Regions from separate parts of the Heyndrickxia sp. FSL W8-0496 genome, predicted to be linked through region 2. Evidence: riboswitches for the same ligand, from Rfam matches in the RefSeq annotation. Region 2 holds a riboswitch; each other region holds the start of a gene.
What was found. Region 2 has a riboswitch for cyclic di-GMP ahead of NST63_RS22490 (hypothetical protein). Riboswitches for the same ligand answer to the same signal wherever they lie in the genome.
Positions count from the first base shown of each region.

Region 1: linked by a shared signal. The riboswitch ahead of NST63_RS19935 (hypothetical protein) and the one ahead of NST63_RS22490 (hypothetical protein) in region 2 are both predicted to bind cyclic di-GMP.
Region 3: linked by a shared signal. The riboswitch ahead of NST63_RS02780 (methyl-accepting chemotaxis protein) and the one ahead of NST63_RS22490 (hypothetical protein) in region 2 are both predicted to bind cyclic di-GMP.

Region 1 is NZ_JBBOXX010000001.1:3,932,912-3,944,095, forward strand. Features, by position in the region: gene NST63_RS19920 (pyridoxal phosphate-dependent decarboxylase family protein) at 1-1, opposite strand, end outside; gene NST63_RS19925 (methyl-accepting chemotaxis protein) at 332-1,522, opposite strand; gene NST63_RS19930 (hypothetical protein) at 1,599-2,309, opposite strand; gene NST63_RS19935 (hypothetical protein) at 2,354-2,722, opposite strand; cyclic di-GMP riboswitch class I at 2,867-2,953, opposite strand; gene NST63_RS19940 (M20/M25/M40 family metallo-hydrolase) at 3,358-4,962, shown strand; gene NST63_RS19945 (DUF6946 family protein) at 5,232-5,927, opposite strand; gene NST63_RS19950 (Imm6 family immunity protein) at 6,167-6,679, opposite strand; gene NST63_RS19955 (membrane lipoprotein lipid attachment site-containing protein) at 6,994-7,488, shown strand; gene NST63_RS19960 (excinuclease ABC subunit UvrA) at 7,717-9,957, opposite strand; gene NST63_RS19965 (DUF2075 domain-containing protein) at 10,475-11,184, opposite strand, start outside.
Region 2 is NZ_JBBOXX010000001.1:4,419,151-4,430,334, reverse strand. Features, by position in the region: gene dhaK (dihydroxyacetone kinase subunit DhaK) at 1-497, shown strand, start outside; gene dhaL (dihydroxyacetone kinase subunit DhaL) at 524-1,147, shown strand; gene dhaM (dihydroxyacetone kinase phosphoryl donor subunit DhaM) at 1,144-1,518, shown strand; partial or broken gene NST63_RS22520 (N-acetylmuramoyl-L-alanine amidase family protein) at 2,081-2,611, shown strand; gene NST63_RS22515 (RNA polymerase sigma factor) at 3,060-3,587, shown strand; gene NST63_RS22510 (hypothetical protein) at 3,571-4,338, shown strand; gene NST63_RS22505 (hypothetical protein) at 4,385-4,546, shown strand; gene NST63_RS22500 (ATP-binding protein) at 4,743-5,981, opposite strand; gene NST63_RS22495 (hypothetical protein) at 6,100-6,297, opposite strand; cyclic di-GMP riboswitch class I at 6,724-6,811, shown strand; gene NST63_RS22490 (hypothetical protein) at 7,124-7,417, shown strand; gene NST63_RS22485 (beta-class carbonic anhydrase) at 7,471-8,034, opposite strand; gene NST63_RS22480 (class I SAM-dependent DNA methyltransferase) at 8,211-8,855, shown strand; gene NST63_RS22475 (S-ribosylhomocysteine lyase) at 8,904-9,374, shown strand; gene NST63_RS22470 (PLP-dependent cysteine synthase family protein) at 9,453-10,367, shown strand; gene NST63_RS22465 (bifunctional cystathionine gamma-lyase/homocysteine desulfhydrase) at 10,384-11,184, shown strand, end outside.
Region 3 is NZ_JBBOXX010000001.1:508,289-519,472, forward strand. Features, by position in the region: gene katA (catalase KatA) at 1-353, shown strand, start outside; gene NST63_RS02775 (Fur family transcriptional regulator) at 597-1,019, shown strand; gene NST63_RS02780 (methyl-accepting chemotaxis protein) at 1,482-3,173, opposite strand; cyclic di-GMP riboswitch class I at 3,299-3,400, opposite strand; gene NST63_RS02785 (ABC transporter substrate-binding protein) at 3,663-4,946, shown strand; gene NST63_RS02790 (carbohydrate ABC transporter permease) at 5,919-6,887, shown strand; gene NST63_RS02795 (carbohydrate ABC transporter permease) at 6,892-7,710, shown strand; gene megL (methionine gamma-lyase) at 7,825-9,006, shown strand; gene NST63_RS02805 (aldo/keto reductase) at 9,269-10,111, opposite strand; gene NST63_RS02810 (MFS transporter) at 10,159-11,184, opposite strand, start outside.

The sequences.
Region 1 (11,184 bases), 490 kb from region 2:
TTGCTTTACCTCCCTGATGTTATTACTAGCAGTCGTTTTTATTTCAAGAAAACTAGAATCCAATCAGAACGTCCTGCTGCATCCATAAGAACGAGCATGATGGCAAATTGGACCTACATATTAAGAGAAATTAACCGTTGAAAAAGAATACGTTACCTACATTCGAACTACAAACCTTCTGATTTATTTTTCCATTTTATTGTCCTAGTTTAAGACAAAAATTTTTCTAATTTACTTTTTCAGTTTTGCTCTGTATAAAAAAAGCTTCCCACAAGTCAGTTAAACCTATGAGAAGCACTCTTATACTTATCAGCCAGCAAGATTAATAGGTTTAAACTGCCTTATTAACCTTATAATCAGCATTTTGAACCACTTTCGCTTCTTCAGTTTCAGCACCATGACCCATTGTAAATAATAATTTATTTACATCATTTTTCAACCCGATAAGATTTTTTGCTTCCTGAACAAGTTTTTGCATTGTATGGAGTTCATCATCACTAATTTCTATGAGTTCCTCAAACATTTCAACAGATTCCCGTGAGATTGAAGCTATCTCTACGATTGTTTCCATTATCTGTTGTGTTGCAGAGGATAATTCCTCCGAACTAGCAGAAGAATTTTCATTATTTTCAGCAATGATCTTTGTCGTAGATACAATCTTTTCGAACATGTTTCCAACCTCTACAATGGTCGTATTTGTATCTTTAAATTCTTCTGTTCCCTGCTGCATGGAATGAACAACTATTTCTGTTTCTTCTTGTATATTCTTCACAATATTTGAAACTTCCGAAGAAGACTGGCGTGACTGTTCGGCCAATTTTCGAACTTCATCAGCAACAACAGCAAATCCTTTACCATGTTCACCCGCGCGGGCAGCTTCTATCGCCGCATTCAATGCTAATAAATTAATTTGTTCTGAAATACCAGTAATCACTTTTACAATCGTGCCGATTTCTTGAGATTTTTCTCCAAGCTTATTTATTGCATTAAATGTTGTATTGATCGTTTGATTAAAGTGCTCCATTTTTTCTAAGGAGTCCTTTAGCTTCTCGTTTCCCTCTTGTGTCAATTCTAAGGTAGTACTCGATTGTTCTGAAATTTGGTTGGATCTCACGGATAGATCTTCGATAGCCTGTGCCATTTCTTCCATCGATGCAGCACTTTCTTCTGTTGCTACTAATTGTTTCTGTAATCCTCTTCCTACCTCATCAATTGCTGCTCTAACAATATCCGCTTTCTCAGAAGCATATTCACCAGTTTCAGCAAGGTTTTCCCCTTTTTCATGTACATTTTTTGAAAAAGAAAAAAACTTTTCCCTTACACCGCTAAAATACTCAATTAATGGATTATACGCACCATGATCAGAAGTTTTTTCATCCATCTTTCCTGCTGATATTTCTTTCATTACATTTATTATTTCTTTATTAAAATGAGGACTATGTTTTAGTGAAAAATATCGGTAAGCAAAATACACCGATACCCCCAATAAGATAACAATTATTCCTAGCATAATAGCTTCCATGATAAATAAATGCCCCTAACTCCTATTATTTTTTATTCAAATCTCACACAAGTTCATCTATGCTGGTTTGAATATTTTATAGCTCCCTGATAACGATATATGTTCCATCCGCTACACTTGCAGGAATGCCATTCAACTGACTATTTTCCTGATATCTATGTACAATATAATTTCCTTCTATATCTTGATATTTTTTCATATTATGATATTTTTCCATTACACGCATCGACTTCGGATTTGTCGCTTCTCCTAAAACAGCCTTTAACCCTTGTGATGATGCCTTTGTTATCAATTTATCTCCTAATTGCTGAATAATATCGTGGCGGTCATGCTCTGCTATCACTCCTAACATGAATAAGTGTAATAGCTCTCCATCTTCAATTTCTTTTCCGTTTCTTTTTTGATAATCATCCATGAAACGTTTGTCCACATCCTCAAGCACACGTAGAATAACATTCATATCATAAAAAGAGCCTTCAAATATATCTTCACCGATAATCTCTGGTGCATTGGTATCTCCAGCAAGCACACCTACAACATTATTATGAGCATCACACGCGACTGCACAATATCCCTGCTCTACTGTAGAGTCTAAATAATCCTTAGTAAACTGATAGAAATCTTCATACTCTATATTTAATTGACCTACCATCGGTTCTTGGACCCATTTTCCTGAAACATCCACTCCAATAAATGTACGAGCTAGACACTCAGCTGCTTGCTGAATTAAATCGGTTTGTTCCTTCGTGATAATTTCATATGTATACAATTCTTGAGCTGTTTGCACTGGTTGATCTTCCTTTCAGCTAATAAATTTAATGATGGCTAACATTACATAGAATGCTGTACTTTATCGATAAATGTACCTGTGAAATTAATTCTTTCAAGTACGTTCCTAATTTGCACTTGAGCAATTTTAGAGGCAGGCTTTACTACAAGGATATCCTTAAAGCCTAAGCTAGAATAAAATTGCATTGTTTGCTCCAACTGTGGTACAACCTTTGAAGGGACAGGTGTTTGGTGAGTCCCGTCGACAACAAACGTATATTCGTGCTTTGATACTTTATTAATCGTATCCTGTAAATCTATCATATAACCTTCTGCATCTTCTTCTCTCATTAATCCATGTACCTGTACATGAACCTCTTTCTCGACCTCATTAATGGCCATTTTATATTTCTTTTTATCAACAACGATCATCTTTAAATCTCCTTTCTCCATATAATTTGCTCTTTTCATTTGTTACCATTTGCACGTTCTTTTCATAGGAGTGCAATAAAAAAAGCTATCCCAAATATAGATAAGGATAGCCTGATCATCGAATAATCGCTTGTTATCATTATTCTCGGCAACCCGACGATCATTATCCCTAAGGATTTTAGACTCGTAGCTTTGCGTCCTTACCTTTCGATAAGTTTGCCTTTTTCAATTTTTTAAAAAGTAGTACTAAACTCATGATAACATAGAACTATTACAATATGAATTTTTTGTAATTTTTTGTCGAATTAGACTATTTCGCTTGATTTATATATGGTTTGCCTAGTAATTAAGTATCATTACTTTTAACCTGCTAGAGGATGATTAGTGTTAAGCTGTTTGAACTATCTTCAAATGCTTCTCTCCTTCTGATTATGCTGGCATGATGAGCTTGAAGTTTTGATAGCAAGCGTGAATAAAGGGATCTTCAAGCATATTTATTTATTTACAAGTTCTTGGTAAGATGGATATATTCAGAATGATTTTTATATTAAGAATGATTAAATTCTATAAAAAAGATGGTGGGTAAGCTGCTGCCTTACGATTTTAACTAGTAATCTAGCAGAAAGGAGATTCCCATGAGCAAATTATTATGGAACTCACCAAAAGATTTAGAGGGCTTGCTTTATGAGCTTGTCGGTTGGGAAAGTGAAACCTTCTCAGAAGGTGAAAAACGCTTCTCGATAAAATTGCATAAAAAGATGAGTCACCTTCCATATTTCAGCGAACACCCTGATTATCTAACATTAGATCCGATTGATAAAGGACGCTCTTTTTTAACGGCCCTATATAAACATGAACATGCTTCAGATACGGTGGTTCTTATTAGTCATTTTGATACCGTTGAAACAGAAGAATATGGGCAGCTACAGCCGATTTGTCGGAAGCCACTTCAATTGACAGAAGCACTCAAGCAGCATAAGGATCGCTTATCCAAAAATGCCGTGAAGGATTTAGAATCAGGTGAGTATGTATTTGGGCGCGGAACAATGGATATGAAAATCGGGCTGGCCATTCATATGGGACTGATCGAGAAAGCCATTTCCGAGGAGTGGCCGATTAATCTATTGCTCGTTACGGTTCCTGATGAAGAAGTCAATTCATCAGGAATGCGTGCTGCTGTAAAAAAATTGGTGAATCTAAGTGAAGAACACGGTCTTGTCTATCAGTTATTCTTAAATAGTGAATCCTCCTTTTCCCAAAATCCAGAGGATGAGAACTACTATATTTATACAGGAACCATCGGAAAAATCATGCCATCCGCCTTATTTTATGGCAAGGAAACACATGTCGGTGAACCATTAAAAGGCATGACTGCCAACTATATTGCCGCTTATTTCAATCAACAAATGGAGTGGAATCCCCTATTCCAGGAAGAACATCTAGGAGAAAAAACACCACTGCCTGTTTCACTACAACAAAAGGATTTAAAACTAACATACTCGACGCAAACCCCAGCCCGTGCCCAAGCACTCTATAATGTCTTTATGATGCAGCGCTCAGCAAAGGACATCATGGATCGGTTTGAGCAGGTTGCCAAAGAAGCGGTCTCTCGCTGCAATGAAAACTACCAAGCCCTTTGTAAGCAAGAAAATATCCAAGGGATTGGTGATGTACGTGTATTGCGCTTTGAACAGCTTGAATCCTATGCCCGCGATAAGTTTGGCGATCCATTTGTTGATGCCATCCATTCGAAAGCCTTACAAATAGATGAGTTAGATGAACGGGATCAATCCTTCTTTGTTGCCGACCAACTCATGCACAATTGTCAGGAATTAGCACCAGGGGTCATACTCTTATTCACGCCACCGTATTACCCAGCGGTTAATTCATCAGACAACCCATTGATTCAAAAAGCCGTTCAATTGTTGTCAGAAATGACCGAGCAAATGAATATTCCACTAAAGCCAGTTAACTATTTTAATGGAATATGTGATTTAAGCTATGTCAACTATACTGACCAAAACGATGGATGGACAAGTTACGAGAAAAACACACCGATTTGGGGAGATGGATATTTTATTCCCTTTGAGGACATGAAAAAGCTTAGAGCGCCAGTGCTTAATGTGGGTGCTTTTGGTAAGGATGCACATCAATTATCAGAGAGATTGCATAAGGAAAGTGCGTTTGTGCGGACTCCTGTATTGGTTGAGAAATTGATTTTGGGGTTGTTTGGTAGGTAAGTTTTGGATGGGGATTATCTTGAATAAAGAATGCTCACGGGCCTTGATTTTGGTTTGTGAGCATTTAAACTTTTTCAAATTAAATGAAAAGGATTTCCTAAATCATTTGTATTCTCTGTTTCAATCACTATACCTGAAACACATTTTCTTCAATATTTTCGCTTTATGTGTTTCAAACACTATACTTGAAACACATTTTCTCCGATATTCTCACTTTATGTGAAGCATAAACATAAATAATAATAGAAATCCTTTGATGGGGACTTATTCTAAAAATGCTTCCATTCTTTTTGTGTTTTTTCACCTGTAACCCATCCAAAATACATATTTACTCCATTCAATTCTACTGGACCAACAATTCCATCCTTATTCGGGGAAAAATTAAACAGTTTTACAAAGTTTACATAGTCTTCAAACCATTTTCTAGTTTCGCTAAATGAGTGAACAAGCATAAGAGAATGACGAGCATTTACCTTCCTTGCTTCAAGCACTGCTGATGATGCTCTATGAAGTAATTGGTATCTTATATTACCTACACTTTCTTTATGTAACCCCAGTATATTAAGTAAGGATTCTAATCTTTTTTGTTTACCATCACTAGGACTCTTACCTAACCAATTTTCAACAGTTTTCCCAAAGGGCTCTGAAACTTTTCCTTCAACCATTATCGTTAATAGTTCATTATTAGACTTCGCAAGAACATAAAGATCGTTTTGCGAGCTTGCATTTCCACCAGGTAAAGGTACCTTATACTCAGGGAATGCTAATAATACCTCCACATCGTGGAACAAAGGAAATTCGCTCTGTTTAAATATCGTATCCACGCAAGAAGGAAGATTAGTAGCTTCTTCCCAACAATGAGCTAATTCATAAGCTGAATACCCCTTTTTCCATTGTTTGTCTGAATCTGCAAGAGATTCTCTCCACGAAAGAGGACCTCGAGATGGAATAAAGAATTTAGCCATTTTTCTCTCCCCTATTTTGTTTTCTTATTGACTAATAGATTTAAAAGATAAATGTCTTCCAATCCTTATATTGTTCTTAAATTTTTGCTTCTAATGTAGAATTAAACTATTGTTCCTTTTTATATATTCCAATTATATATTGTTTTACTCAAATAGGCTCAACTTCTTCTCTCCTATTTTTAATTGCAGACAACCTTTTTTAAATTAATCAAAAAGAATTCGTTAAATAATAGAGTTAGTTAATTTTGTATATTTAATTCACTTAAAACTTCTGTACGCAAATCACTCGCAATATTTCCATTCTTATAATTATCCAAGAAAAAAATTATCCTTTGAATATAACTATCTGAATCCTCTATACATCTTTCAAAACAATCCATAAAATGGTCTACTAAAGTATCATCAACTAAAGCAATTGGTTCTGGATAATATTTGACATCTTCTCTTTCAAATGCTTTTCTACAAGTGTAAGCAACTGCATCAATAATGCAGTTCCAAGCGTTTACATCTGATTCATTATCTGACATCTCTTGAATTATTGTTATACCATTTTCCTCATTATCTAATAATTCATAAAGAATATCCCCTATATTTTCTTTACTTTTTAGCCACTCCCAACATTTATTTATAACTTCTTGGGCTAAAATTCGATCTTCCCTTTGTGAAAATATCGACAAAACTTTTTCTGAAAGTCCAAGAAAAAATATTACTTTACCATCTTCTGTTAAACTACTAAAGCTAGTATTAGCCATAATTAACCTCCAACAAATTAAATATACTTTTCATTTTTAAACATCCCACCCGTTACTTTAATGCTTTTTTTCAATTAAGCTCTTTTTCCTTTTCCTTTCCCAGCAACATTGGAAGTGGTGAAAGGTCATTTTTTGTTTACATCCAAGTGCAGCTTAAATAGCGGTATCATGATATCAAGGTCTATCTCTAATCAGAAGAGGATAGTTGAAGCATATTTTCAGTTATACATTTATGTTTTTTCGCTTCTTTATCAAATATTGAAGATTTTTAATATTCATTATGTTAGAATCCCTAGTAAGGAGGGAAGTGTATCGTGAAACAAATAATCATTGCTTTTACTCTGTTATTAGCTTTAGTGGGTTGCTCTAATAAGGATACTGTTAAAGGGAATGCCTCCCAACAAACAAGTAGTACTAATGAAAGTAAATCAGACGTATTAGCTCAAGAAAATAATGAATTAAAAAAACAACTAGAGGAAAGACCAGCTCTTACTTCTGAACAATTGAGAGAAACGATGAATCTCTCATTTAAAACCATTCAAGCTATGATAAATAAAGACTATAGCTATCTTGAAACAATAAAGAACTCGAATGTGACTATTAATCAGAAGACGAACACTTTTATATTTGATGATGCTCATGAACAAGCCTTCTTACAATCTATTGATTACAATCATTTTGAATACAGGTTTCATCATTTAGAAAATGATGTTATAACCGTCGGATTCGCCCAAAACAATTCTGAAATCGTTTTTCAGTTTTTACAAAAAGAAGGTAGGTATTTATTAATTTCATTTATTACCAACTAGTGTGCAAAAAACACTCATTTAAAAATTGAGTGCTTTTTGCATATGATTCCTTCTTAATTATTAAGCACATTTCTTTCTTGAGGAGTTTGAAAATACATTCAAACGTAGGAGCACAGAAAAAATTGTATCTATTTTTATGACCTATCACTCTTATCTAATAAACTCTAAACAAAACAGACGGCATTCTTTCCTCCATAATGGAAGGACAAGAACCCGTCCAATAACTTCTTATAGATACTTCGCAGTTACTGATTTCTCACAATCCAGGATGCCCATTGGTGGGCCTTCATAAAGGATTTCTCCACCAGCGGTACCACCATCTGGACCTAAATCTATGATCCAATCACAATTGCGGATGACATCTAGATGATGTTCAATGACTACGACGGTATTCCCTTTATCAACTAGTTTATTAATAATGCGCAGAATGTTAGAGACATCTGACATATGCAATCCTGTAGTTGGTTCATCAAGTATATATATATTCCCCTTTGTGTTCAGTTCCTTTGCTAGTTTCAGTCTTTGACATTCACCACCAGATAATGTGTTGAGTGGCTGTCCTAATGACAGATAGCCTAGACCAACTGTGTTCATGCTTTTCAGCTTGGATTGAATGCTTTTTACTTCGAAGAAATCTAAAGCTTCAGCGACGGACATCTCCATGATTTCTACAATATTCTTACCCTTATATAAGTATTGGAGCACATCCTGCTTGAAACGGCTGCCATTACAATCACTGCATTCTACTTCCATAACATCCATAAAGGAAAGATTGAGCTGGACAATTCCAGTTCCACCACAAGTTTCACAGGCACCCTTTGAATTGTAACTAAATAATCCGCTTTCTACATTATTAGCGTCTGAAAATGCCTTGCGGATGGCATCCATAATTCCGGAAAAGGTTGCTGGATTCGAACGAATATTAGCATGGACTGGGCTTTGGTCAATGCGAATCGCCTCCGGAAAATCTTTTACAAAGACTTCATTGACAAGCGTACTTTTACCAGATCCCGCTACTCCCGTAACAGCAGTGAAAACCCCTTTTGGTATGCGAAGGCTGACGTTTTTCAAATTATGAAGGTTGCTTTTTCTACTTTCCAGAAAATCAGAAACCGATCTTGGTTTTGCATTGATTTCCGTTTTGCTGCTTAAATACTTCGCTGTTAATGTTTCAGAAGACAATAAGCCCTGGTAACTGCCACTATACATAATATTGCCTCCACCAGAGCCCGCATTCGGTCCCACATCAATGATATAGTCTGCAATTTGTATAACATCCGGGTCATGCTCCACAACTAAAACGGTGTTGCCCTTGTCACGTAATTTGACAAGCAATTCATTTAACCGATAAACATCGCGTGGGTGAAGTCCAGTGCTTGGTTCATCGAATATGTACATTAACCCTGTTAAGTTGCTAGACAAATATTTCACCATTTTTACCCTTTGCGACTCACCACCAGATAAGGTTGGTGTTTCCCTAGTGAGAGTCAAATAACTTAATCCGATATCACACAGGCTTTTTAACCGTTCGACAATACCAGCTATAATCGGTTTAGCATTGGGTTCATCTATTTCCATTAGAATCTTCATTAACTCATCTAACTGCATGTCTGTTAGATCATAAATGGAATAGCCATTTATTTTCGAAGACATCACTTTCTCGTTATATCGAGTGCCTTCACAGGAGGGACATGTACAGGTGATTGCATAATCTTTCAGTTTCTTCGCGGCAGCTTTCGTTGTCTCTTTTTCTCTATTCACATTTTGCTGCATAAATTTTACTGCTATGCCCTGGTAAGTTGCGTTCATTTCATTACCCATGTAATTTAACTTTACTTTTTGTGGCTCTGCATAGACCAATTGATCGAATTCTTCTTTTGTATAGTCTTTTAATTTTTTATCTTTGTCGAAAAAGCCAGATTCAGCATAAGCTTTCCATTGCCATGTACCCGGTGCAAAACCCGATAGTAGAATGGCTCCTTCGTTTAGAGACTTTTCCATATCCAGCGCAGCATCCGTGTTTAATGTAATAATTTTTCCAATTCCTTCGCATTTCGGACACATACCACTAGGATCATTAAAAGAATAGGCATTTGCATACCCGATAGCCGGTTGGGCAAAACGGGAAAAAAGCAATCTCATCAAGGAATTAATGTCTGTCGCCGTTCCAAGTGTAGACCGCGCATTTCCACCTAGACGTTTTTGATCAACTACAATCGCAGTGGAGAGATTGTTGATTTCATCAACCTCTGGCCTACTGTATTTGGGTAGAAACTGACGTGCAAAACTACTAAAAGTCTCATTTAGTTGACGCCCTGCTTCTTGAGCAATCGTATCAAAAACAATCGATGACTTACCTGAACCAGATACACCTGTAAAAATCGTAATTTTCCCTTTAGGAATCTGCACATCAATATTTTTCAAATTGTTTTCCCTTGCATTAATTAACTCAATAAACTCCTGCCTCATTCAATCCTCTCCTTTATAAATTAAATATTCAAACGCTCGACTTGGGAAATCCAATCATACCAATAGTAGATTTGAAATTGCAAGCATGGGGACGGTTCTTCTGCTTCTTTGGATTAGTTTCAAAGGATGTAAAAAAGCTTTGACCATTATCGTGAATTTTAAAACCATTGTAAGTGGAACGTATATATATTATCTTGTTTTTCATAGGAAGGGAGAAAGCGATGAAACCATAGTATATCAATCGATTGTTTACCATAAATACTGTAAAGATCTTAGGGGATCGATATTACTTTCATAATCCTCTCTACTGTTTTCCACCTCACAAGAATTTTTTCCTTCACGTAATACGAAAATGATCCAAACATTTTAGTCTTGTTCGGTCCTGTCAGTTATTTGTGGACTTACGTATCTACCTAAAAAAAAACAACCAGAAATATCCAAAGCTATCTTTAACCATTAATTTAATAAGCACTCATATTAAATTGAGTGCTTTTCCATATACCTATAAAAGTGACGATTATAATTTTTCATACAGCTTCACTTCTTCAGCCACCTTAACATCCCATTTTGGCGAAAGGTCTTCATAAGAGGTACTCTTCCTTAAACGTTTTTTGAAATATTCGTTTAGTTCAGGATCTGTGCAAAAAATAAAACACCCTTTTTGACCACGTGTCATCAGAGTCCGGTAAGTATTACGTATGATTTGATCGGCAATGGCTTGTGCTTTTACTGGATCATCCTTTGCCATTTTTTTTATCCCTTTTAACGATTGATCAGTCTTTGCCCGCTTGGTAAAATCAGTAATTACCTCTCCATTTTCAAATCTCATATCCGGTCCAATAATGACCCCAACATAATCAAATTCTAATCCTTGTGCAGTATGTATACATCCCGCTTCGCTAACAGAATTTTGATCTATCGCCCAGATACTATCTTGTAAATTCCAACTTATTTCAAAATCATATTCTGGAATCACTATATCTTTATGGTTTGTATTACTCCTTTGTGCTGTCGGCCATTCCCAGCAATATCCAGCCAGCATGCGTGATTTACTATTCACTAAATTTAATTTCTCAATTTCATGTAACATATTATGGGGATTGTCATAGATACGAAAATCGTAATCAACACCATAATAGATTGAATTTGCCGTTTCTCGTATTTGAAGTACATCATCTAACCAAGCTAAATATGCATCTGATCCATCACAACGAAATTGTGATACTA
Region 2 (11,184 bases):
TGGGTGCTGAATTACATGAAGTAAAAGCTATAGCAGATAAAGTGGTACAAAATGTTCGTTCCATGGGAATGGCCATTAGTCCATGTACAGTCCCAGCAGCTGGAAAGCCTAGCTTTGTTCTTGATGAAACGGAAATGGAAATAGGGATGGGCATTCATGGAGAGCCAGGAATTGAGAAGAAAGGGATAGCTACTGCAAACAAAATCGCAGAGGAGCTTACAGGAAAGATTTTAGACGATATGGTTTTACAAATAGGGGATGAGGTTGCTGTAATGATCAATGGATTAGGATCTACTCCGGAAATGGAACTTTATATAGTAAATGGTAAGGTTCATGACATCTTATCCAATCAAGGGATAAGCGTATATAGAACCTATGTAGGTGAGTTTATGACCTCATTAGAAATGGCTGGATGTTCGGTGACATTACTAAAGCTTGATAGTGAATTGAAACAATTATTAGATGCCGAATCCTTTGCCCCTGCATTTCGAAAATAATTGATTATATGAAGGATGGGAAGGAAATGAATTTAACAGTAAATGCTACTTTAAAATGGATGGAAAAAATGAATGAAAAAGTTCAAGCAAACAAAGAGTATTTGACTGAACTTGATCAGGCAATAGGTGATGGTGATCACGGTATTAATATGTCTAGAGGATTTCAAGAAGTAGTGAATAAAATTTCTGTAACAAGCTATGAAACGGTATCTGACTGTTTGAAGGATGTTGCCCTGACGCTAATGACTAAGGTTGGCGGAGCATCAGGACCCTTATACGGCACTGCTTTTTTGAAAATGTCCATCTCCCTGAGAGGGAAAGATAAAGTGGACGGGATGGCCCTTATACTAGCCATTGATGAAGCGGTAAAGGGAATGATACAACGAGGAAAAGCGGCAGTTGGCAATAAAACAATGCTTGATGTTTGGATTCCCATTCTTAACCTGTTCCAAGAAAAACAAAGTATTAATTGGAATGATGTTGAAAGGACTGCAAAAAATTCTATGGAGAAAACAAGAGAAATGCTAGCCATAAAAGGAAGAGCTGCTTATTTAAAAGAACGATCAATTGGCCATATCGATGCTGGTTCAGCTTCCTCTTTTTATCTATTCCAATCACTTGCTGAAGTTGCGAGGGAGTATGAAATATGATGGAAACTGTGGGAATTGTTCTAATTTCTCATAGTATAAAGGTTGTCGAGGGAATTAAAGAGATCATTTCCCAAGTGGTTGACAATGTTTCGATACAATTAGCAGGTGGAACAGATCATCAAATGATCGGAACAAGTGTGGAGAAAATCCTGTCAGCGATAGAACGAGCACATAGTTCAAAAGGTGTCATTCTCCTTTACGATTTGGGAAGCGCATTGATGAATGCAGAGCTAGCAATTGAAATATCACAATATGAGAATATAAAAATCGCTGCGGATATTCCTTTAGTAGAAGGAGCATATATTGCGGCGGTAGAGGCTGGAATGGGTAAAGAGATTGATCAAATTCTTGAGAGCTTAAAAAATTGTTAAAAAAATATATTTATAAGTAGAGAACTTCTGTTATAGACAGAGGTTCTTTTTTCTAAGGCTTAAATTTCTCACATATTGTTTTTATTTAGGTAAAGTGTTAAATAAAAATCGGTTGAAAACATTCGTCCATCATTTCAATGAGAAAAGACCTTCAAACATATAAAAACCGCTGACTTCTCCTTCAAAAGAAACAAATCATACGAAAACAGCCTCTTCTAAAAAAGAGTCTGGAGAAATGAAAATCCCGACCAAAATTAGGTCGGGTATATATAAAATAAAAAGGAGGTTCACTAGACTGAAATTAGGGGGAGTCTAGTATTAGGAAAGCCTTGCTTGTCCTTGTGAATAAAATATTAAACTAAAAATCCTAAAAAAATATGAAAGAAAGATGATAATTAGATGAGAAACAATTTTGACACAAATTATAAAAGAGCTTAAAAAATGAACTTCAATCAAATGACAATGAATCGCCTTACAAAAACAAATGAATTTACTATGAGACTAGCCTTCACAAATTATTAAAAACAAGCATTAAATAATTTAAGGGAGGTGAGGAATCAGAATGTTCAAATTATACATTGATCCCGGACATGGGGGAAGTGATTCAGGTGCTTCCGCTAATGGTCTACTTGAAAAAAATATAACATTATTAATTGCATCGAAAATTAGGGATATTTTTCGAAATGAGTATCAAAATGTATCAATAAAGATGAGTAGAACAAAAGATCAAACGGTTAGTCTAACATCCCGAACAAATGAAGCAAATAAATGGGGGGCAGATTTTTACTTATCCATTCATATTAATTCCGGAGGAGGAACAGGCTTTGAAAGCTATGTTTATCCAAAGGTAGGTCGCCCAACAACCATTTATCATAAATTACTACATGAAGAAGTAATGAATATTAATAAGCTGAAAGACAGAGGTAGGAGGCAAGCGGATTTCCATGTGTTAAGAGAATCTAACATGCCTGCTGTCTTAACTGAAAACGGCTTTATTGATAATGAAGTAGATGCAAGAAAAATGAAAGATGAGACATGGCTGGATGATGTTGCAAGAGGTCATGTGTATGGCCTTGCAAAAGCCTTTAATCTGAAATAATGATACCGAAAATAAGAAAGTATTTTTCAAAGGCTCTTTTCTCACGGTTTGTTGCTATTTAAAGAAAGTTTTAACGAAAGCTAAAGAACGCTGCACCTTACATTTTATTGAGAAAAGAGCTGCAAACATCATAATGCGAATGAATCCTTTATTGGGTGTAAAAGCCGGCAGTTGGACTTTTGCAAAGCAACGAACGATACGAAACCACCAATGGAAAAACAGTTAAAGTAGACTGTGTTTTTTTGCATTTTCTTAATAAACCTATTGTTGGAAAATACATCTTTATTTTTTTACTAACCATTTGTTAGGGACCCGTTTAAGCAGGTCCCTTTTTATTATAATGAAGGTATAGTGGTACAAAAAAGAATTTTATAAATTTTAAAACTTTTTTAAATTATTTCCGTCTAAATATAGAATTTCAAACAGAATAGGAGGGGGAAAGTTGAGGAATGGGAGGAAACATGATATTGAGGAATGGTATTTGGAGTATGGGGATGCAATTTTTAAATACATTCTATTGATGGTAAAGGATTATCAGTTAGCAGAAGATTTAACACATGAAACCTTTGTCAAAGCATATTTGAATTATCATGCATTTAAAGGGGAATCTAGCCCAAAAACTTGGTTATTTAGTATTAGTCATAATGTTACAGTAGATGAATTGAGAAAAAGGAAACCTCTTATGATGTTTAAAGAAATCTTACATTTCAATAAGGATAAGGGTCCTCTGCCTGAAGAGATTGTCCAAATAAAAGAAACATCAAAAGAGATTTATCGAGCATTAGGGGAACTCAAAAGTTCATATAGGGAAGTTATTATTTTGCGCAAAATTAAAGGGTTTTCAATTGAGGAAACATCTAAGATTTTGAATTGGTCTGAGAGCAGGGTGAAATCAACACTTTTCCGGGCCATTCCTGCATTAGAGGAAAAAATGTTAAAGGAGGCTTTTCTGAATGAAAAAACAGTATGACGAAAGTGTCTATGATGGATACTTGGAAAAATTAGATTCAGAAATTATTTGGGACGAGAACAGAAGTAGACATTTGCATAAAAAAGTAATGGAGGATATGAAAAGGTTGAGTATTCGAACGAGAATGAAAAATTTGTTTGTTTATACTTCAACTGCTATTGCCATTCTAATACTAACAATTTTTAGCTACGATTTGGTAGAAAAAAATAAGGGGTTACAAATGGCAGATCCAAAAACAACTGAAGAATTACATATGCAACAAGTCGCTAATGAGAATAATAAACATCAAACAGCATTCAAAAAAATACAGATTGGGGATCCCATAACATTTAATGGGAAAACATCGATGATAATTTCTAATGAAGCAACTATTCCAATTGATTTGAAAGAAGTAATTCCAAATATCACAGATTTAAGTTCAATTTCTTATTCTACTGGATTGACTAATGTAGAAGTGTTTTATTCCTATGGTAATGATGGGAATTATCTCATGATTAAGCCAAAACCTACTATATCCTCCATTGATGAAGTAATTAAGGAAAAGCTAGCATATAAAAAGGCAAATACAAAGGAATTGAATATATCCGGAAAAAAAGCAGTACTATGGGAAAATAAGGAGGGATTAGCACCGGAATTATTTTTAGTGACAGCAAATTATATTTATAGTGTGGAATATGGATATATACACCAACCGGATTCTAAAGTGGAGCCGTTAATCCAGCTAGCCGAACAAATTCAATTTCATGAATAAATTTCTTCAATTCTAATGGATACTAATAGAAGATAGGAGGGATTGTATGGAAATAAAGGTTGGACAAATATATAAACAAAAGGAAAAGGATACGATGGCAATGGTCACTGGAATTAAAAATGAGAGAATATTTCTAGGAAATGGCGTTTCTACATCCAAGGGAACTTTGCATAATCATTATATTTTAATAAAAGATGTAGAGAGTTGAAGTAAATAATTAGGAAGGAAGGAGCTGTCTATTAAGGGAATCCCCGATAATGGTTAGCTCCTCTCTTCCTTTTAAATAATAAAATTGCTTCAAAACCTAGCCTTAAGGCTTAATGACCTCTTCACAATAAAAGAATGGACTTTAGTATCATCCACTTATTAAATTCTCTGTTATGCTCGTAAAAGGCTTTCGGTTTTTAGGAACTTAGTGTACTGAAAAAGGGTTGAAAACTTATTGGTAATATGATTTCGATTGTCGTCCCTATACCTTCTTCACTTTCAATTATTAATTCTCCATGATGACTTTCAATAATTTTGAAGCAGGTCATTAGACCAAGACCTGTTCCCTTTTCCTTAGTTGTATAAAAAGGTTCACCAAGTGTAGGAATTCGTTCTTTAGGGATTCCTACTCCATGGTCACTTACAGAGATGGAAATTTGGTTTGGACTCTTCATTTGAGCATTTATTTTAATTAATCCTCCATTTGGCATCGCTTCAATTGCATTTTTTAAAAGATTGATAAGGACTTGTTTTAATTGGTTTTTCTCACATAAAATAGTAGGCAGTTCGGGACTGATTTCAACGATGATTTCCGCACCATTGATTATTGATTGGGTATTTACTAAAGTGACGACATCTTTAATTAATGGTTCGAGTTCATTTTCTTCAAAGACAGTAATTGTTGGTTTAGCTAAAACAAGGAATTCACCTAGGATATGATTAATCCGTTCTAATTCTGATAAAACGATATCATAATACTCTTTTTGATAGGTATTTGAACGAAATAATTGAATAAAGCCTTTTATAGAAGTAAGCGGATTCCGAATCTCATGGGCTATTCCAGCCGCCATTTGCCCTACGAGCGCTAGTTTTTCAGACTTTAGTAGTAGGGAATCTGTTTGTTTTTTATCATCTGTGACATCTTTTCCAATCGAAAGGATAATTTCTTTTCCTTCATATTGGGACCATTCGGATGTTACTTCAAAAAAGATGATTTTACCATCGAGTCTTTTTAATCTCACAACAATACTTGATGTTGCTACATTTTTCTGTAGCCCTTTTCTAATCTCCTTTATATCGTTGTTACTATCAAATATTAGAAAATCAAATATAGATCTACCGATAAGTTCATTTTTGTTGTGAGCAGCGATCATTTTTTCTGCAGCTTTATTTACAAATAGAATGATACTATCTTGATGAATAATTACAGGCTTGGGGAGCCACTCTATTAATTTTTTATAATTTTGCTCGCTTTTTTTTCTTTCCTTAGCAAATAATCTTAATTTATCGTATTGCCATCCAACAATCCAAGCGATGAGAGTTGCGACTAAACATTCAGTAATATCCAGAAAATGGTACTCTCCGAAAAAAATTGCCTGAACCAAAGAAAATAAAATGGAGATAGAGACTAGTATTATTTGAGCATTTCTTTTCATATTCAAATCCTCTTTCGATAAGGGTACGTTGGAATATGGGTAACGAGTTTATCAATATCAACCATTATGTACGACTATTATACCACTATTGGTTCGAATTTTATAAATTTTATAAAAATTAGTACAACATAATATAAATGATAAAAAGCAAGCCTAAAATTTCAATACTTAATGTGCGAAATTTTTTACTCTTTGTTTTACATACTTCGGTAATGATCCAATCAAACACATATAAAATAAAAACAAATACTATTAATTTTAGATACAAATGAATGGTTAATGATTGAAAGATTTGAGCAAGAATGTCTTTACTCATAGGAGAACACTCCTTATTTTATTTTTCCATAACTATCAAGAGGATTGACTAAAATAGATGTTAATATAAGGTTTTTTTTTCATTCATTGTTGCTAGGTAGATAAAGTTTTAACGAATAAAATAGGTTGAAAACATCACTCTTTTCATTCTTAAAAAAACTTGAAGTCATTATTAGCTGTAAAAATTCGGAAGTAGGGCTTAAATAAAAGCAATACACTCACTATACGAAAACATCCTAGTATACAGACTGAAGATTTTTTTGTGGTTGGATTATTATTACTAAAATGGATGATTAATACATTTTTAGAAGAGAAAAGTCACAAAAAAAGGTAATTAATATAGTTATATGTGAACATTCATTGAAATTGAACAAAAGACTGTTGATAATGATTAATGTTCATTATAAAATGTTAGGTAGCAAAAATTCTAACGAAATGGCAAACCTTGCGAAAGTGAGGGACGCAAAGCTACGGGTCTAAGGTTCATTTTGAATGATGATCGCCGGGCTGCCGAATAGTCATAATGAGCTTATTAAAATTGACTATTTCTATATGGGAATAGTTTTTTTGCTGTTTACCACTTTTCGTTAATAAGGTTTCATGCAAAAGTTTTTTTGGAAAGATTATGATTCCTTTTACATACTTTTGACTGATGAAAAGGGGACGGAGCGTCGCTAACTTGAATAGTATAAAGATTTATACTTAAATAGCAAAAGATTTTGATCTGCTTGGCTCTGCTCACACTGCCTTATCAGAAGAAATCATATGATTCATGATAAATGGTGGAGACGAGAATTGCCCCATACTAGTTTTCTAGGAGGATTATGATGGGAAATGAAATTGTACTTGAATCAACTATAGAATATTCAAGTGTTCGCATTAGTTTAAATCAAATGAAGGATTTGTTATATAAATATATTCTTCCATTAAACGAATTAAATATTAGATTAAGTGATGGTGAACAGATTCAAATTAGTAGTGAGACATTAATTAATCTACTACTAACAAAACTTAGCCGTAATCAATTACTAGAATTAATTCATATGTTTCAAATCATTGATAGCCGTAAATCAAATATTAAACACTATTTAGAATATATTTTACATGGAATTTCGATGTAATAAGTCCAATTTAATTAAGCTAAAAAAAAATCCCTGCATTTGGCAGGGAAAGCTTAATTTTCATATCCATTAACAACTAAATCTAATTTTCCTGTTTCGGGATCGATAACTAAACCATGGATTGGAATATCTTTTGACATTAATGGATGATGTTTGATCATATCTACACTATGCTTTACACTATCTTCAACATGATCAAAGCCTTGGAACCATTCATGTAAATCGATACCGGAGTATTTAATTGTTTCTAATGTTTGTTCCTCTATCCCTCTTTGCTTTAACTTTTCCAATACAGAATTACTGTTAATTGCACTCATTCCACAATCATGATGGCCAATAACTAAAACCTCATCCGCCTGTAATTCATAAACAGCGATTAATAAGCTTCTCATAATACTGCCAAATGGGTGAGTAACAATCGCACCTGCATTTTTTATAATTTTTACATCACCGTTTTTGGTATTGGTTGCTTTGTGTAGAAGCTCAACGAGTCTAGTGTCCATACATGTTAGAATTACTAAACGTTTATCGGGATATTTCGTTGTTGTAAAATCCCTATATTTTTTTTGGGATACAAATTCCTCATTATAGCTGAGAATATCATTTAATAATGTCATTCTATCACCTCAAATTAATAGCTTAAATAAATGAACCACTTTTAATTTTAACTCAATATTTATCACATGAAAAACAATTTAGGCGAATGGACTATTTTCATTTGCTCGATTGCACATTTCTTTATTTCATGCTACATTTAATTCATAGTTTTTTTATAGGAAATGAGGGGATTAAAGTGGGCAGAGAGTTTAATGAACTATTTGATCAGTGGTCCCATACTTATGATGATACAGTAACTGGAAATGATCCTGAATATGAAGAAGTTTTTACTCATTATGATGTGATTCTTTCAGAGGTTGCGAAGAATGCTTCCGGTACCGTTGTAGAATTCGGGGTAGGCACGGGGAATTTAACTAAGAAATTATTGAATAGAGGATTAAATATATATGGATTGGAACCATCAAGTGAAATGAGAAAAATTGCAAAGGATAAGTTACCAGAGGTTCCAATTTGGGATGGAGACTTTCTTGAATTTCCAAATATTTCAGTGCCAATTCATACTTTTGTCAGCACATATGCCTTTCATCATTTAACAGATGAGGAAAAGGGTAAAGCGATTAAAAAATATAGCCAGCTTTTAACTGCGGATGGGAGAATTCTTTTTGCAGATACCGTTTTTGCTACGGAGGATGAAAAAAAGAAAATGATTGAATGGGCTAAACGAAAAGGATTTAACCGGTTAGCTACGGATATAGAGACAGAGTATTATACTACGATTCCAGTTCTTCAAACTATTTTCAATCAAAATGATTTTTCCGTTGAATTCAAAAAATTAAACCGATTTGTATGGTTAATTGATGCAAAGAGACAAAATTGTTAGATTATTATATAGAGAAATATATCTAAGAGGAGAAGGGAGAAAGTAGACATGACAGTAGAAAAGAAAATGAATGTAGAAAGTTTTAATTTAGATCATACAAAAGTAAAAGCTCCTTATGTACGTTTAGCAGGGGTGAAAGAAGGATTTAATGGAGATATCATTCATAAATACGATATTCGTTTTTGCCAGCCGAATAAAGAGCATATGGAGATGCCAGCACTCCATTCCTTAGAGCATATGATGGCAGAATTCAGTAGAAATTATTCCAACAACATTGTTGATATTAGTCCGATGGGCTGTCAAACAGGTTTTTACCTTTCTCTAATTAATCACAACGATTATGATGATGTACTTACTATTCTTGAAAAAACATTGAATGATGTCTTAACAGCTACAGAGGTTCCTGCATGTAATGAAGTCCAATGCGGTTGGGCAGCAAGTCATAGTTTAGAGGGGGCGCAAGCGATCGCTAAAACGATGTTAGAAAAGAAAAATGAATGGTCTGAGGTATTTGCTTAAGAAAGTTTGTTCATTGATTGTTAGTTATTACCACTATTCAATTTTTAGATTGCTAGTTTCATTAGAGAGGGATATTTAATGAAATATGTAAAACATGTGAGTGAATTAATTGGCCATACACCATTGATAGAAATCACATCATATTCACTTCCAAATGGTGTACGAATTTTTGCTAAACTTGAATATTTCAATCCTGGTGGAAGTATTAAAGATCGCTTAGGACAATTTTTATTAAAAAGAGCTTTTGATGAAGGGAGATTAAAAGAGGGTTGGACGATTGTTGAGCCAACTGCCGGAAATACGGGAGTTGGCTTGGCATTGGCAGCAATTCAGTTTAAGGTTAATGCTATTTTTGTGACACCTGAAAAGTTTAGTCTTGAAAAACAAACATTGATGAGGGCACTCGGAGCTACTGTAGTGAATACACCGACTGCATTTGGTATGCAGGGGGCAATTGAAAAGGCAAAGGAATTGTTGGAGGAAATTCCTCATTCTTTTTATCCAGGTCAGTTTCAAAATTTCGCCAATCCAGATACGTACTATGAGAGCTTAGGACCAGAGCTATACGAGGAACTTGATGGGAAGATTGACATTTTTGTTGCAGGGGCAGGCTCAGGGGGTACGTTTATGGGGACCTCTCGTTTTTTAAAAGAAAAGCTGCCTCACATAAAAACGGTGATTGTTGAACCTGAAGGCTCTATTCTTAATGGTGGTGAGGCTGGCTCTCATCGTACAGAAGGAATAGGGATGGAATTCCTTCCTCCTTTTATCGATCGTGGTTATTTTGATTTCATTCATACTATTTCAGATAAGGACGCTTTTTTTCGCTTAGCAGAAATAGGTAGAAATGAAGGTCTTCTCATCGGAAGTTCATCGGGGGCGGCATTAGAAGCATGTCTCCGTGAAGCGAAACAGGCAGAACCTGGAACAAATATTGTAACGATTTTTCCAGATAGCAGTGAAAGATATATTAGTAGTGGGATTTATGAATGAAAGGTGTTGATGCAAAATGAAGAAAAAAACAAAATTTATTCATGGTGGCATAAGTGTTGATCCATATACAGGTGCAGTTTCTACCCCTATATACCAGGTGAGTACGTATAAACAAGATGGTGTCGGAAATTTCACATATGAATATTCAAGAACGGGAAATCCAACTCGTGAATCATTGGAAAAGCTAATTGCAGATATTGAAAATGGTACACGTGGGTTTGCTTTTGGTTCTGGCATGGCAGCAATTACCGCAGTGATGCAATTATTTTCCGCTGGGGACCATATAATAGTAACGGATGATGTGTATGGTGGTACCTTTCGTATCATGTCAAAAGTGCTAAACCGTTTTAACCTTGAAGTATCCTTTGTTAATACATCTGATTTAAATGCGATCAAAAATGCTATTCGTACAAATACAAAGGCAATTTTTGTGGAAACGCCAACTAATCCATTGCTAAAAATTACAGACATCAAAGCAGTAAGTGATCTTGCAAAGGAAAACCAATTAAAATTTATTGTTGATAATACGTTTAGTACTCCTTATTGGCAAAACCCATTAGATTTAGGAGCAGATATCGTTGTGCATAGCGGTACAAAATATCTAGGTGGGCATAGTGATGTAGTTGCCGGTGTAGCTGTTGTAAATGATGAACAATTAGGTGAACAACTACATTTTATTCAAAACTCAACTGGAGGAATTCTTGGACCACAGGATAGCTGGTTACTTATTCGTGGACTAAAAACTTTAGGCATTCGAATGGAGGAAATTGAAAAGAACACAGTAGAAGTCGTCAAATTTCTCCAAGATCATCCTAAG
Region 3 (11,184 bases), 3.9 Mb from region 2:
GTGACGGTCAAATGAGCTTCTATAATGGCGGGGGTTCTGTTTACTACGAACCAAACAGCTTTGATGGACCGAAAGAATCACCAGAGGATAAACAACAGCCATATTCAGTAAGCGGGGTAGCAGATGCAGTTGCATATGATCACTTCGACCACTATACTCAAGCAGGTGATTTATATCGACTATTGAGCGAAGAAGAACGTACACGTTTAGTGAATAATATTGTAGAGGCAATGAAACCCGTTAAACTAGAGGAAATCAAATTACGTCAAATTGGACATTTCTATAAAGCAGATCCAGAGTATGGAACTCGTATTGCAGAAGGCTTAGGATTACCTATACCACAAGAAGTGTAAAAAGAGGGGTATAAGTTCACTTGTTCGATTGGCAAAAATGCAAATAGTAATCAATCATTCTCATTTTGATTCTCATATTCTCAACTATAGGGGGCTGTCTCAATGCGAGATAGTCCCTATTTTAAAAACCTTTTTTTACATTAAATTAAATGGTGGGCAGAAGAATTAACCATAGAGTGGGGAAAAAAGTACATAGTTATTGGAGAATCTTATGAAAGAGTTTTTTTATAAGGGGACAAGGTTATGGAAGAAGAACAGATGATGGAGCTTATTCCTTTTCTAAAAGAACGAGGATTACGGATTACACCGCAAAGAATGTTAATTTTGAGTACCATTCAAAAGCTCAACATACATCCGACTGTGGAAGATATACATCGAGAATTACCCTATATTAGTTTGGCAACGATCTATAACAATGTCAAATTATTCGTTCAACTACGTATTTTGAAGGAATTGCCTTATGGTAATGGGATAAGTAAATATGAACTCTCCACAACGGATCATTATCATATTATTTGTGAATCATGTGGAAAAATAGAAGATTTTAATTATCCGAAGTTAAAAGAAGTAGAGCAAGTTGCCTCAAGGCTCTCTCACTTTTCTATTCAATTGCACCATTTTGAGGTGTATGGCATATGTAAGGAATGTCAGGAATTATCCAAATAGTAAGCTCCTATTCCAGAGCTGGAAACGAAGGGGCTAATAGGGAGCTGTGAATGATGATGAAAAAAACGGTCTGCCCCATCTGCCATACAAAGATCAAATATTTAAAGCATAGTATTCTTTGTAAGTGTGGAATGAAATGTAGAAATACAAAATCTATCGCTTAAGTGATGAACGATTCTTCTTGTAAGAATCGTTTTTTTCATTTAGAGCTAAAAAATAAAGGCTGTATTCGTATCTTTTTGTAAAAGCCCAATTGTCGGCTTTTACACCCTATAAAGGATTCAGCGATTCTTATGGAGTTTGCAGCACTTTTCTCAGTGAAATGAAAGGGGTAATGGTCTTTTAGCCGAAAGTTATTCGTTAAAACTTTACTTAAATAGCAACAATTTGAGAAAAGAGCCAAATAAAAAAAGTTGTCTAATAAGTAATCAAAATACTTACTAGACAACTATTGCTTCAGAATTATAGTTTAAATTGATTCACTAAAGCATTTAATTCCTCAGCTAATTTGGAGAGATCTTCTGAATTTCCTGCGATTTCTTCCATTGAACTGCTTATTTGCTGTGAGGAGGCAGAGGTTTGCTCAACTCCAGCAGCTGATTCCTGAGATATGGATGCAATTTCCTCAATGGAGCGATTCATTTTTAGGCTATTATCTTCCATTTCAGATAAGCTATCTGAAATGGTTGTTATACTGTTTACCATTTTTATCACAGCTTCATTAATTTCAGTAAATGTCTTACCAGTTGTTTGAATCTGGGAGGTCCCTTTTTCAACCTCAGAGTATCCATTCAGTAATGATTCTGCCACCATACCTGATTCCTTTTGAATATTGATTACAATGCTTGTGATATCCGTTACAGAATGGGAAACCTGCTCTGCAAGTTTTCGTACCTCGTCAGCGACTACAGCAAAACCTTTTCCATGCTCACCTGCTCTTGCTGCTTCAATCGCTGCATTTAATGCGAGGAGATTCGTTTGCTCTGCAATATCATTAATGACAGAAACTAATGTTGAGATTTCTCGTGATTGTGAATCTAAGCTTTGAACCTTTTGGACGGCACCTTGAACAATTTGATCTATTTTAGCCATCTGTTCATTGGAGGATTCCATTAATTTTTTACCTTCTGAAGCCATTGAAAGTACTTGATTGGATGATTGTTGAATAAGCTTTCCTTTTTCATTTGCTTCCTCAACTTTAAGTGTAAATGATCCCATAATGGAGGAAAGTTCATTTGTATTATTCGCTTGTACCTCAGTACCAGAAGCCAGTTCTTGCATGGTAATGGCAATTTGCTCCGATCCTGATTTTACCTCATTTGCTGATTGGCTTAGCTCTTCACTCTGACTTGTTACAGAGCCGGATACTGTATTAATTCGGTTTAATAAATCACGAGTTTGCCGATTCATTTCATTGGTTGCAATAATAAGATGTCCAACCTCATCTTTTAAAGTAGTTTGTAATGGCTCTTGGCTCAAATCACCATTTGCAATTAATTTCATGCGCTGCATGACATGTTTAATTGGTTTTGATATCTTGTTTGATGTAATGAATGCTACGGCAAAACTAATAATAATTACTAGAATTGTTACAATGGTTCCCACAAGTAAGGACGTTTGCCCACTTTCAATTACATCTTGTTCTTTTTGATTAATCTCCTTTTCACTTTCATCAGCAAGTTTTTGATAACCGTTTAATAAATCACGGCCAATGGTTATCGATTCTTGTAGATTATCCTTTGCTTTTTCCACATTCCCTTTGTCATATTCATCAAATACTTTATCCTGAATAAATTCACGCCATTCCTTCGTTTGGCCCATCAAGCGATTGAATTCATCTGATGCATGTACACCTCGAACGATTGCTTCATATTTTTGTCCCTCTTCTGTATAGGCATTAAAGCGGTCTTTATAGTCTCCTCCAAATAATACATACCCCCGAGCAGTAGCTATTCTATTCGCAATCGTTGCGACCAATCCTTTATTAGCAGATAAAAGAGGGAGTTCAGAATTAGCAATATTCTGTGCCGTTTTATTGCTTGATACAGTCACGGAAAAATTATAAATACCTAATCCGATGACAAGTAAGATCACTAAGGAAAAACCAAATAACATCTTCGCTTTTATACTTTTAAATGAAAATATACTTCTCATTGTCTAGTACTCCTTTCTTGTTAGATTTGTTGATTTAATATGTAAGCTAGACAAGGGAAAATCACCTTGCTTTTGGTTTATGTATATAACAAAGAGACTATCCCGGATTGTGAAATAGCCAATGATTAGGTAGCCAGGCGATCATAGTATGAATGGATAATTATCTATCCAACCTTAGACCCTAGGTTTTGCGTCCTATTTTTTCAAATAGTTTGCCTTTATCTCACATATTCTTAGTTCATTTTAACTAGCGACTTGGTTATAATAACCTATTGTTCGCCAATATACAACAAAATTGTATTATTTTATACCATTTATTCTTATGCAAAGGCTTACTATTTTTCTGCTATTAAAAGGAGATAAGTGCACAACAAAATAATACAGATATTCGCAAGATAATGAAGGCGCTTACATGCATTCAGGAAGAATTAGTTTGATAAATTATGAGTGTAGGAGTTGTTAAATACAGTGAACAAAGGGGGAAGAAGTATGAAACGTAAAAGTATTTTTGTCATGCTGGCTATTATTCTCGTATTTGCATTAAGTGCTTGTAGTTCAAAAAACTCCAGCAGCGATGGTGAGAAATCTAAGGGGAAAAAGGAAAAACTTGAGATCTTCAGTTGGTGGACAGGTGCAGGTGAAGAGGATGGATTAAAGGCATTATTAGCATTATTTAAGGAAAAGCATGCAGATATTTCAGTTGAAAATGCAGCTGTAGCTGGTGGTGCAGGAACCAATGCAAAAGCTGTACTGGCGAGTAGAATGCAAGGGGATGATCCACCATCTACCTTCCAGGTTCATGGAGGAGCGGAATTGAATGAAGGCTGGGTTGCTGCGGGAAAAATGGAACCAATCAATGATGTATATGAAAAAGAAGGTTGGAGTGATAAATTCCCACAATCATTAATTGATATGGTAAGCAAAGATGGCAATATCTATTCTGTTCCCGTAAATATTCATCGTGGAAATGTATTATGGTACAACAAAAAAGTATTTGAAGACAATGGATTGGAAGTACCAAAAACATTTGATGAATTTTTTGCTGTAGCAGATAAATTACAAGAAAAGGGGATTACTCCATTAGCATTAGGTGATAAAGAACCGTGGACAGCCACACAAATTTTTGAAAATGTATTGGTAGCAAAGCTTGGTGTCGATGGATATAACAAGCTTTGGACAGGGGAGCTTGCCTTTGATGACCCGAAAGTGAAGGAATCAGCAGAAATTTTTAAGAAAATGATGGGATATATCAATAAAGATCACAGCTCTAGAAACTGGCAAGACGCTTCTCAATTAGTAGCCGATGGAGATGCAGCGATGAATATAATGGGAGATTGGGCAAAAGGGTATTTCGTAAATGATTTAAAACTTACATTGAATGAAGACTTTGGCTATACAACAACTCCTGACTCATCAGGAATATTCACAGTAATAACAGATACATTTGGTCTGCCAAAAGGAGTGGGAAATGCTGAAGATGTTAAAACATTCTTAGGTGTTCTTGGATCTGTCGAAGGGCAAGATGCTTTTAATCCTTTAAAAGGTTCCATTCCAGCACGAGTAGATGCCGACACATCAAAATATGATGATTACGGAAAGTCAACGATCGAAGACTTCAAAACTGCTGAACTGGCTCCAAGCCTAGCTCATGGTTCCGCAGCAGCTGAAGGATTCTTAACAAAGGCAAATCAGGCAGTTAATATTTTTGTAACACAATTAGATGTAGATAGCCTATTAAATTCACTCAAAACTGCTCAGGCTGAGTTGAAATAAATAAGTTTTTATAAAAGAGGACGAGAGCTTTCTCTTCCTCTTTTTGAAGTTTGAATATAAGTCATTAGAATTTGGAAAGGAACTAAACAAAAAAAAGAGAAGACCAGTCAAAAAAAGAAGGAAACTAGTCAATAAAAAGGAAGAACCACACAAAAAAGAGTCAGAACCATACAAAAGTCGAGGAACCAAACAAAAAAAAAGAGAAGACCAGTTAAAAAAAGAAGGAAACTAGTCATAAAAAGGAAGAACCACACAAAAAAGAGCCAGAGCCATACAAGTATCGAGGAACCAAACAAAAAAGAAAGAAGACCAGTTAAAAAAAGAAGGAAACCATTCAATAAAAAGGAAGAACCACTCAAAAAAGGTCTAGAACCGTACAAAAGTCGAGGAACCAAACAAAAAAGGAGAAAGACCAGTCAAAAAAGAAGGAAACCAATCAATAAAAAGGAAGAACCGCACAAAAAAGAGACAGAACAATACAAAAATCGAGGAACCAAACAAAAAATAAAGAAGACCAGTCAAAAAAAGAAAGAAACTAGTCAATAAAAAGGAAGAACCACACAAAAAAGAGCCAGAACCATACAAAAGTTGAGGAACTAAACAAAAAAGAAAGAAGACCAGTTAAAAAAAAGAAGGAAACCAATCAATAAAAAGGAAGAACCACACAAAAAAGAGCCAGAACCATACAAAAGTCGAGGAACCAAACAAAAAAGAAAGAAGACCAGTTAAAAAAAGAAGGAAACCATTCAATAAAAAGGAAGAACCACACAAAAAAGAGCCAGAACCATACAAAAATCGAGGAACCAAACAAAAAAAAGAGAAGACCAGTCAAAAAAAGAAAGAAACCATTCAATAAAAAGGAAGAACCACACAAAAAAGAGTCAGAACCATACAAAAGTTGAGGAACCAAACTAAAAAAGGAGAAAACCAGTCAAAGACAATTTACTAGTGAGTACCGAGAGGAGGGCACGAATGGAGACACCAAATTTAATAAAGAATCAATCGGCTATTGTTCATCCGGAACAAAAACGCAGAAAGAAGCTAACACAGGATCATGTCTTAGCGATTAGCTTTTTATTACCTTCTATTATATTAATTGCTATTTTTGTATATGGATTCATTGGATGGACTGGATATGTTTCGTTAAGTAATTGGAATACGCTCGTCCCAGATTTTTCATTTGCAGGTTTGAAAAATTATTTGTATTTATTTAACGATTATCGTTTTCAGGCAGATGTCCGTAATACGGTGGTGTTTACCGTTCTATTTATTGGCTTAGTGTTATTGATGGGACTCGTCTTGTCCATCTTTCTTGATCAAAAAATACGTGGTGAATCGATATTTCGAAATATTTTCTTTTTTCCAATGGCATTATCTTTTGTTGTAACAGGTGTGGTATGGCAATGGATTTTAAATCCATCGACTGGTGTTAATCTTTTTTTAAAGAAATTTGGAATTGAACCTCTATGGTATACAGATACAAATATTTTGGCAGGGTTTAAATTAGGTCACATCGAAGTGGGAGTTCCTGTAGCAATTCTTGCAGTAGTGATTGCAGCCGTTTGGCAGATGACAGGATTTTCGGTAGCGATGTATTTAGCTGGACTTCGTGGAATACCTGATGAATTGAAAGAGGCGGCACGGATGGATGGAGCAACCGAATTTCAAGTTTATAGAAAAGTGATTATTCCACTTTTACGTCCGATTACAATAAGCGTGGTGATCATCATGGCTCATATTTCATTGAAAATATTTGATTTGATATTTGCTATGACTGGACCAGGTGCGAATTATGTTACGGATGTTCCAGGAGTGTATATGTTTGAAACGACTTTCCGTGGCAACTATTATGCCAATGGGGCAGCAATTGCGATTATGATGTTATTATCGGTCGCTATTTTTATCGTACCTTACTTAATAATGAGTAGGAGAGGTGATTAACGTGGTGCTTAGGAGCTTTTCAAAACCATTGATTTATATCATTCTTATCCTGCTTGCGTGTCTTTTTTTAATTCCTGTTTATGTTATTTTAGTCACAAGTGTTAAACCTTTAGATGAAGTAACATTGGTCAATATGTGGAAGCTTCCTTCTGAAATTGATTTTAGCAGTTATGGGCAAGCGTTTGAAAAATTGGCGCCTAATTTTATGAATTCACTTTATCTAGTTATTCCTGCAACCATACTTTCTGCCTTGTTAGGTGCCTTGAATGGATATGTTCTTTCAAAATGGAAATTCAAAGGATCGGAAGTCCTTTTTACGCTTATATTATTTGGGATGTTTATCCCATACCAAAGCATTTTGATTCCATTAATCCAATTTTTAAGAAACATAGAGCTCTATAATACGATTCCAGGTTTAGTGTTAGTACATGTCGTATATGGGATACCAATTACTACGTTAATGTTTCGCAACTTTTATGCGAATATCCCTTTATCAATGATTGAGTCAGCAAAAATCGACGGGGCCGGTTTTTTACGAATTTTTACTAATATTATGCTACCTTTATCTATTTCTGGATTTGTTGTAGTTGCAATATGGCAGTTTACAAATGTGTGGAATGAGTTCTTATTCGCTATCTCGATTACCACTTCGGATCAGCAACCAATCATGGTAGCATTACAAAATCTATCGGGAAGTCAAATTGTACAATGGAATGTTCAGATGGCAGGAGCTGTACTAGCAGCACTACCAACATTATTAGTTTATATCCTATTAGGGAAGTATTTTGTTAAGGGATTACTAGCTGGATCAGTAAAAGGCTAGCTTCATTGAGGCAGCCTTTTTGATATGAATAGAATCGTTGAAAACGCTTCCATTAAATAACTATCTATCATATGATAGATATATAGCTTTATATTATTAGGGGAGGTCACTTAGATGGTAAAGCAGAAGCGATTTGAAACAGAGGTTATTCATAATGGTTACGATTCCATGCTGCATGAAGGGAGTCTTGTGCCACCATTATTTCAAACGTCAACCTTTACTTTTCCAACTGCTGAAGAGGGGGAAAAGCGTTTCGCGGGTGAAACAGAGGGGTATATTTATTCACGATTAGGGAATCCAACGGTACGAGTGCTTGAAGAAAGGATCGCCGCTCTTGAAAAGGGAGAGATGGCTTTGGCCTTTGGATCTGGGATGGCTGCTGTTTCGGCAACCCTTTTTTATTTAACAAAGACAGGGGATCATATTCTTTGTTCAGAAGGAATCTATGGCTGCACGTTTGGTTTACTTCAATTAATGGAAAATAAGCATCAGATTAGTCATGATTTAATTAACTTTTCAAATGAGGAAACAGTAAGATCTGCTATTCAGGATAATACCACATGTATTTATATCGAAACGCCTATTAATCCAACGATGAAATTAGTAGATTTAGAGATGATCGTACAGATTGCGAAAGAAAAGGGAATTCCAGTTGTTGTTGATAATACTTTCTGCTCTCCTTATTTACAACAACCTTTAACCCTAGGTTGTGACTATGTGATTCATAGTGCGACCAAGTATATTGGTGGTCATGGAGATGTGATTGCTGGATTGGTTGTAGGTCGGAAGGAAGAATTGAGCGAAATGATGATGACGACGCTTAAAGATATTGGCGGAATCATTAGTCCTTTTGATGCTTGGTTATTAATTAGAGGATTAAAAACATTGCCAGTTCGCTTGGATCGCCATTGTGAGAATGCAACTAAAATTGCGAATCAGCTAAAAAAACACCCTAAGGTGAAAATGATGTACTTCCCTGGCGATCCAGATTTTCCACAGTATGAACTTGCTAAACGCCAAATGAGGCATCCAGGTGGAATGATCAGTTTTGAGATTGACGGTACTAAAGAAGAGGCACAGCAGTTTTTAAATCATTGTCAATTAATAAAAATTGCGGTTAGTCTAGGGGATTCTGAAACATTAATTCAGCATCCAGCAACGATGACACATGCAGTTGTTCCTGAAGAAGAGCGTATAAAAATGGGCATTACTAATCAACTGATTCGTTTATCGGTTGGTCTTGAAGCGTGGGAGGATATTTGGGACGATCTTAAGCAGGCATTAGATCAGTTATAAATAAGGGCTGTTTTCGTATAGTTTGTTACTCTTGTAAAAGCCCAATTGCCGGTTTTTATGGAAGATTGCCGCTCTTTGGTCTACAGTCAATAGTTTTCAGATAGAACTTCACTTAAATAGCAACCATGTTTAAGAAAAAAGGGTCAACCTCACAATGCCATATTCTAGTTCTGAAAAAAGTAGTTTCTTTCTAGAATATGCTTGTATGTGAGGTCAGACCCTTTTAGAGTTTATTATTTATTTAAGTTAAAAATGGATAGAGTTAAAAATCGAAATTATCTGGATCGGGACCGACACGATGATTTTCATTTAATGCATCAATCTGCTTCATTTCATTTGCAGATAATTCAAAGTCAAAGATCGCTGCATTTTCAATCATTCTTTCTTCCTTTGTTGATTTCGGTATGGTGATAACACCATTTTGTAAATCCCATCGTAAGATAACTTGGGCAACTGATTTTTGATGGTTCGATGCAATCTCTTGTAATGTAGGATGATCAAATAGTCCTCCTTGCATTAACGGTGCCCATGCTTCCAACTGAATACCATGTTCTTTACAAAATTCATGGAGTTCCTTTTGAGTTAAACGAGGATGGTATTCTACTTGGTTTACCATCGGTTTGATTTCTGCTTGTTTCAATAAGCTTTCTAAATGATGAATGTTAAAGTTACTTACACCGATGGCTTTAATTTTTCCTTCTTTATAAAGTGTTTCTAATGCTCTCCATGTGTCGATATACTTCCCCTCTACCGGCCAATGGACAAGGTAAAGGTCTAAATAGTCTAATCCAAGTTTTTTTAAACTAGTTTCGAAAGCTGCTAAGGTAGATTCATATCCAAAGTCATCATTCCATATCTTTGAGGTTATGAAAAGATCCTCGCGTGAAAGTCCTGTTTCTTCAATTGCTTCTTTGATTCCTTGACCAACACCTTCTTCATTTTCATATACTGCTGCTGTATCGATACTTCGATATCCATTGATGATCGCTGCTTTTACAGACTGGGTTACTGTATCCCCATCCGGGACTTTAAATACCCCTAGCCCAAACCATGGCATTTTTACTCCATTATGCAATGTTGTTGTATCTTGTAAATGTTGAATCATTTTTTTTCCTCCTAATAGATAAAATAGTTATATTATCAATTGTTTTATTAGTTAACTTTACGTTGATCCTGTTTCTCAAGTTTCATGCTCCAACTAGTAAGAATAACAGCCCCAAGTACCATTAATGCGCCGATCCAAGCGGTATGAATAAGCCCGATCGAATGTGTGATTATACCGCCTAAATAGGATCCAAGCGCTATACCAGCGTTAAAAGCGGCAATGTTTACGGCAGAGGCAACATCAATCGCGCTTGGAACAAATCGCTCCGCTAAAATAACTGCATATGTTTGTAAACCAGGAACGTTCATAAAAGCTAACAATCCCATGAAAAGAATGGTTATAAGTCCTGCTACTTTAAAAGGTGCAGTAAAGGATAAAATAAATAACACAATGGCTTGGACAATAAACATATAAAATAATGAGCGAATAGGGTTTCGATTAGAAAGTTTTCCACCTAGCATATTCCCTATAGCAATAGCGACCCCATAAATGAGCAAAATAACGGCAACAGTACCTTCTTTGAAACCCGTTACTTCCTGTAATAGAGGGGATAAATAGGTGAAGACAACAAATGTACCTCCATATCCCAAAGCAGTAATAATAAATAAGAGCATTAGCCGACCATTTGTTACTAATTTAACTTGATCCCGAAAGGATGTCTTTTCTCCTTTTTTTAAATCGGATGGAACAAGAATCCAGTTCGCAAAAAAAGCTATAACACCGACAATAACAATTAATAAAAAGGCAAGTCTCCAACCGAATTGTTGACCGATAAATGTACCAAATGGAACACCGGTGACTGTAGCAACAGTTAATCCTGTAAACAAAATGGAAATGGCGCTTGCACGGCGATTTTCTGGTACTAAATCTGCAGCTATGGTTGATCCAATTGACATGAATATTCCATGAGAAAAGGCTGCAATTACACGTGCAACAAGAAGAACACCAATAGATGTCGCACTAAAAGCAAGACTATTTCCGATGATAAAGATGATCATAATCCACAGTAATAAAGATTTGCGTGACATACTAGATGTCACAGATGTTAGGATAGGAGCTCCGAAAGTGACTCC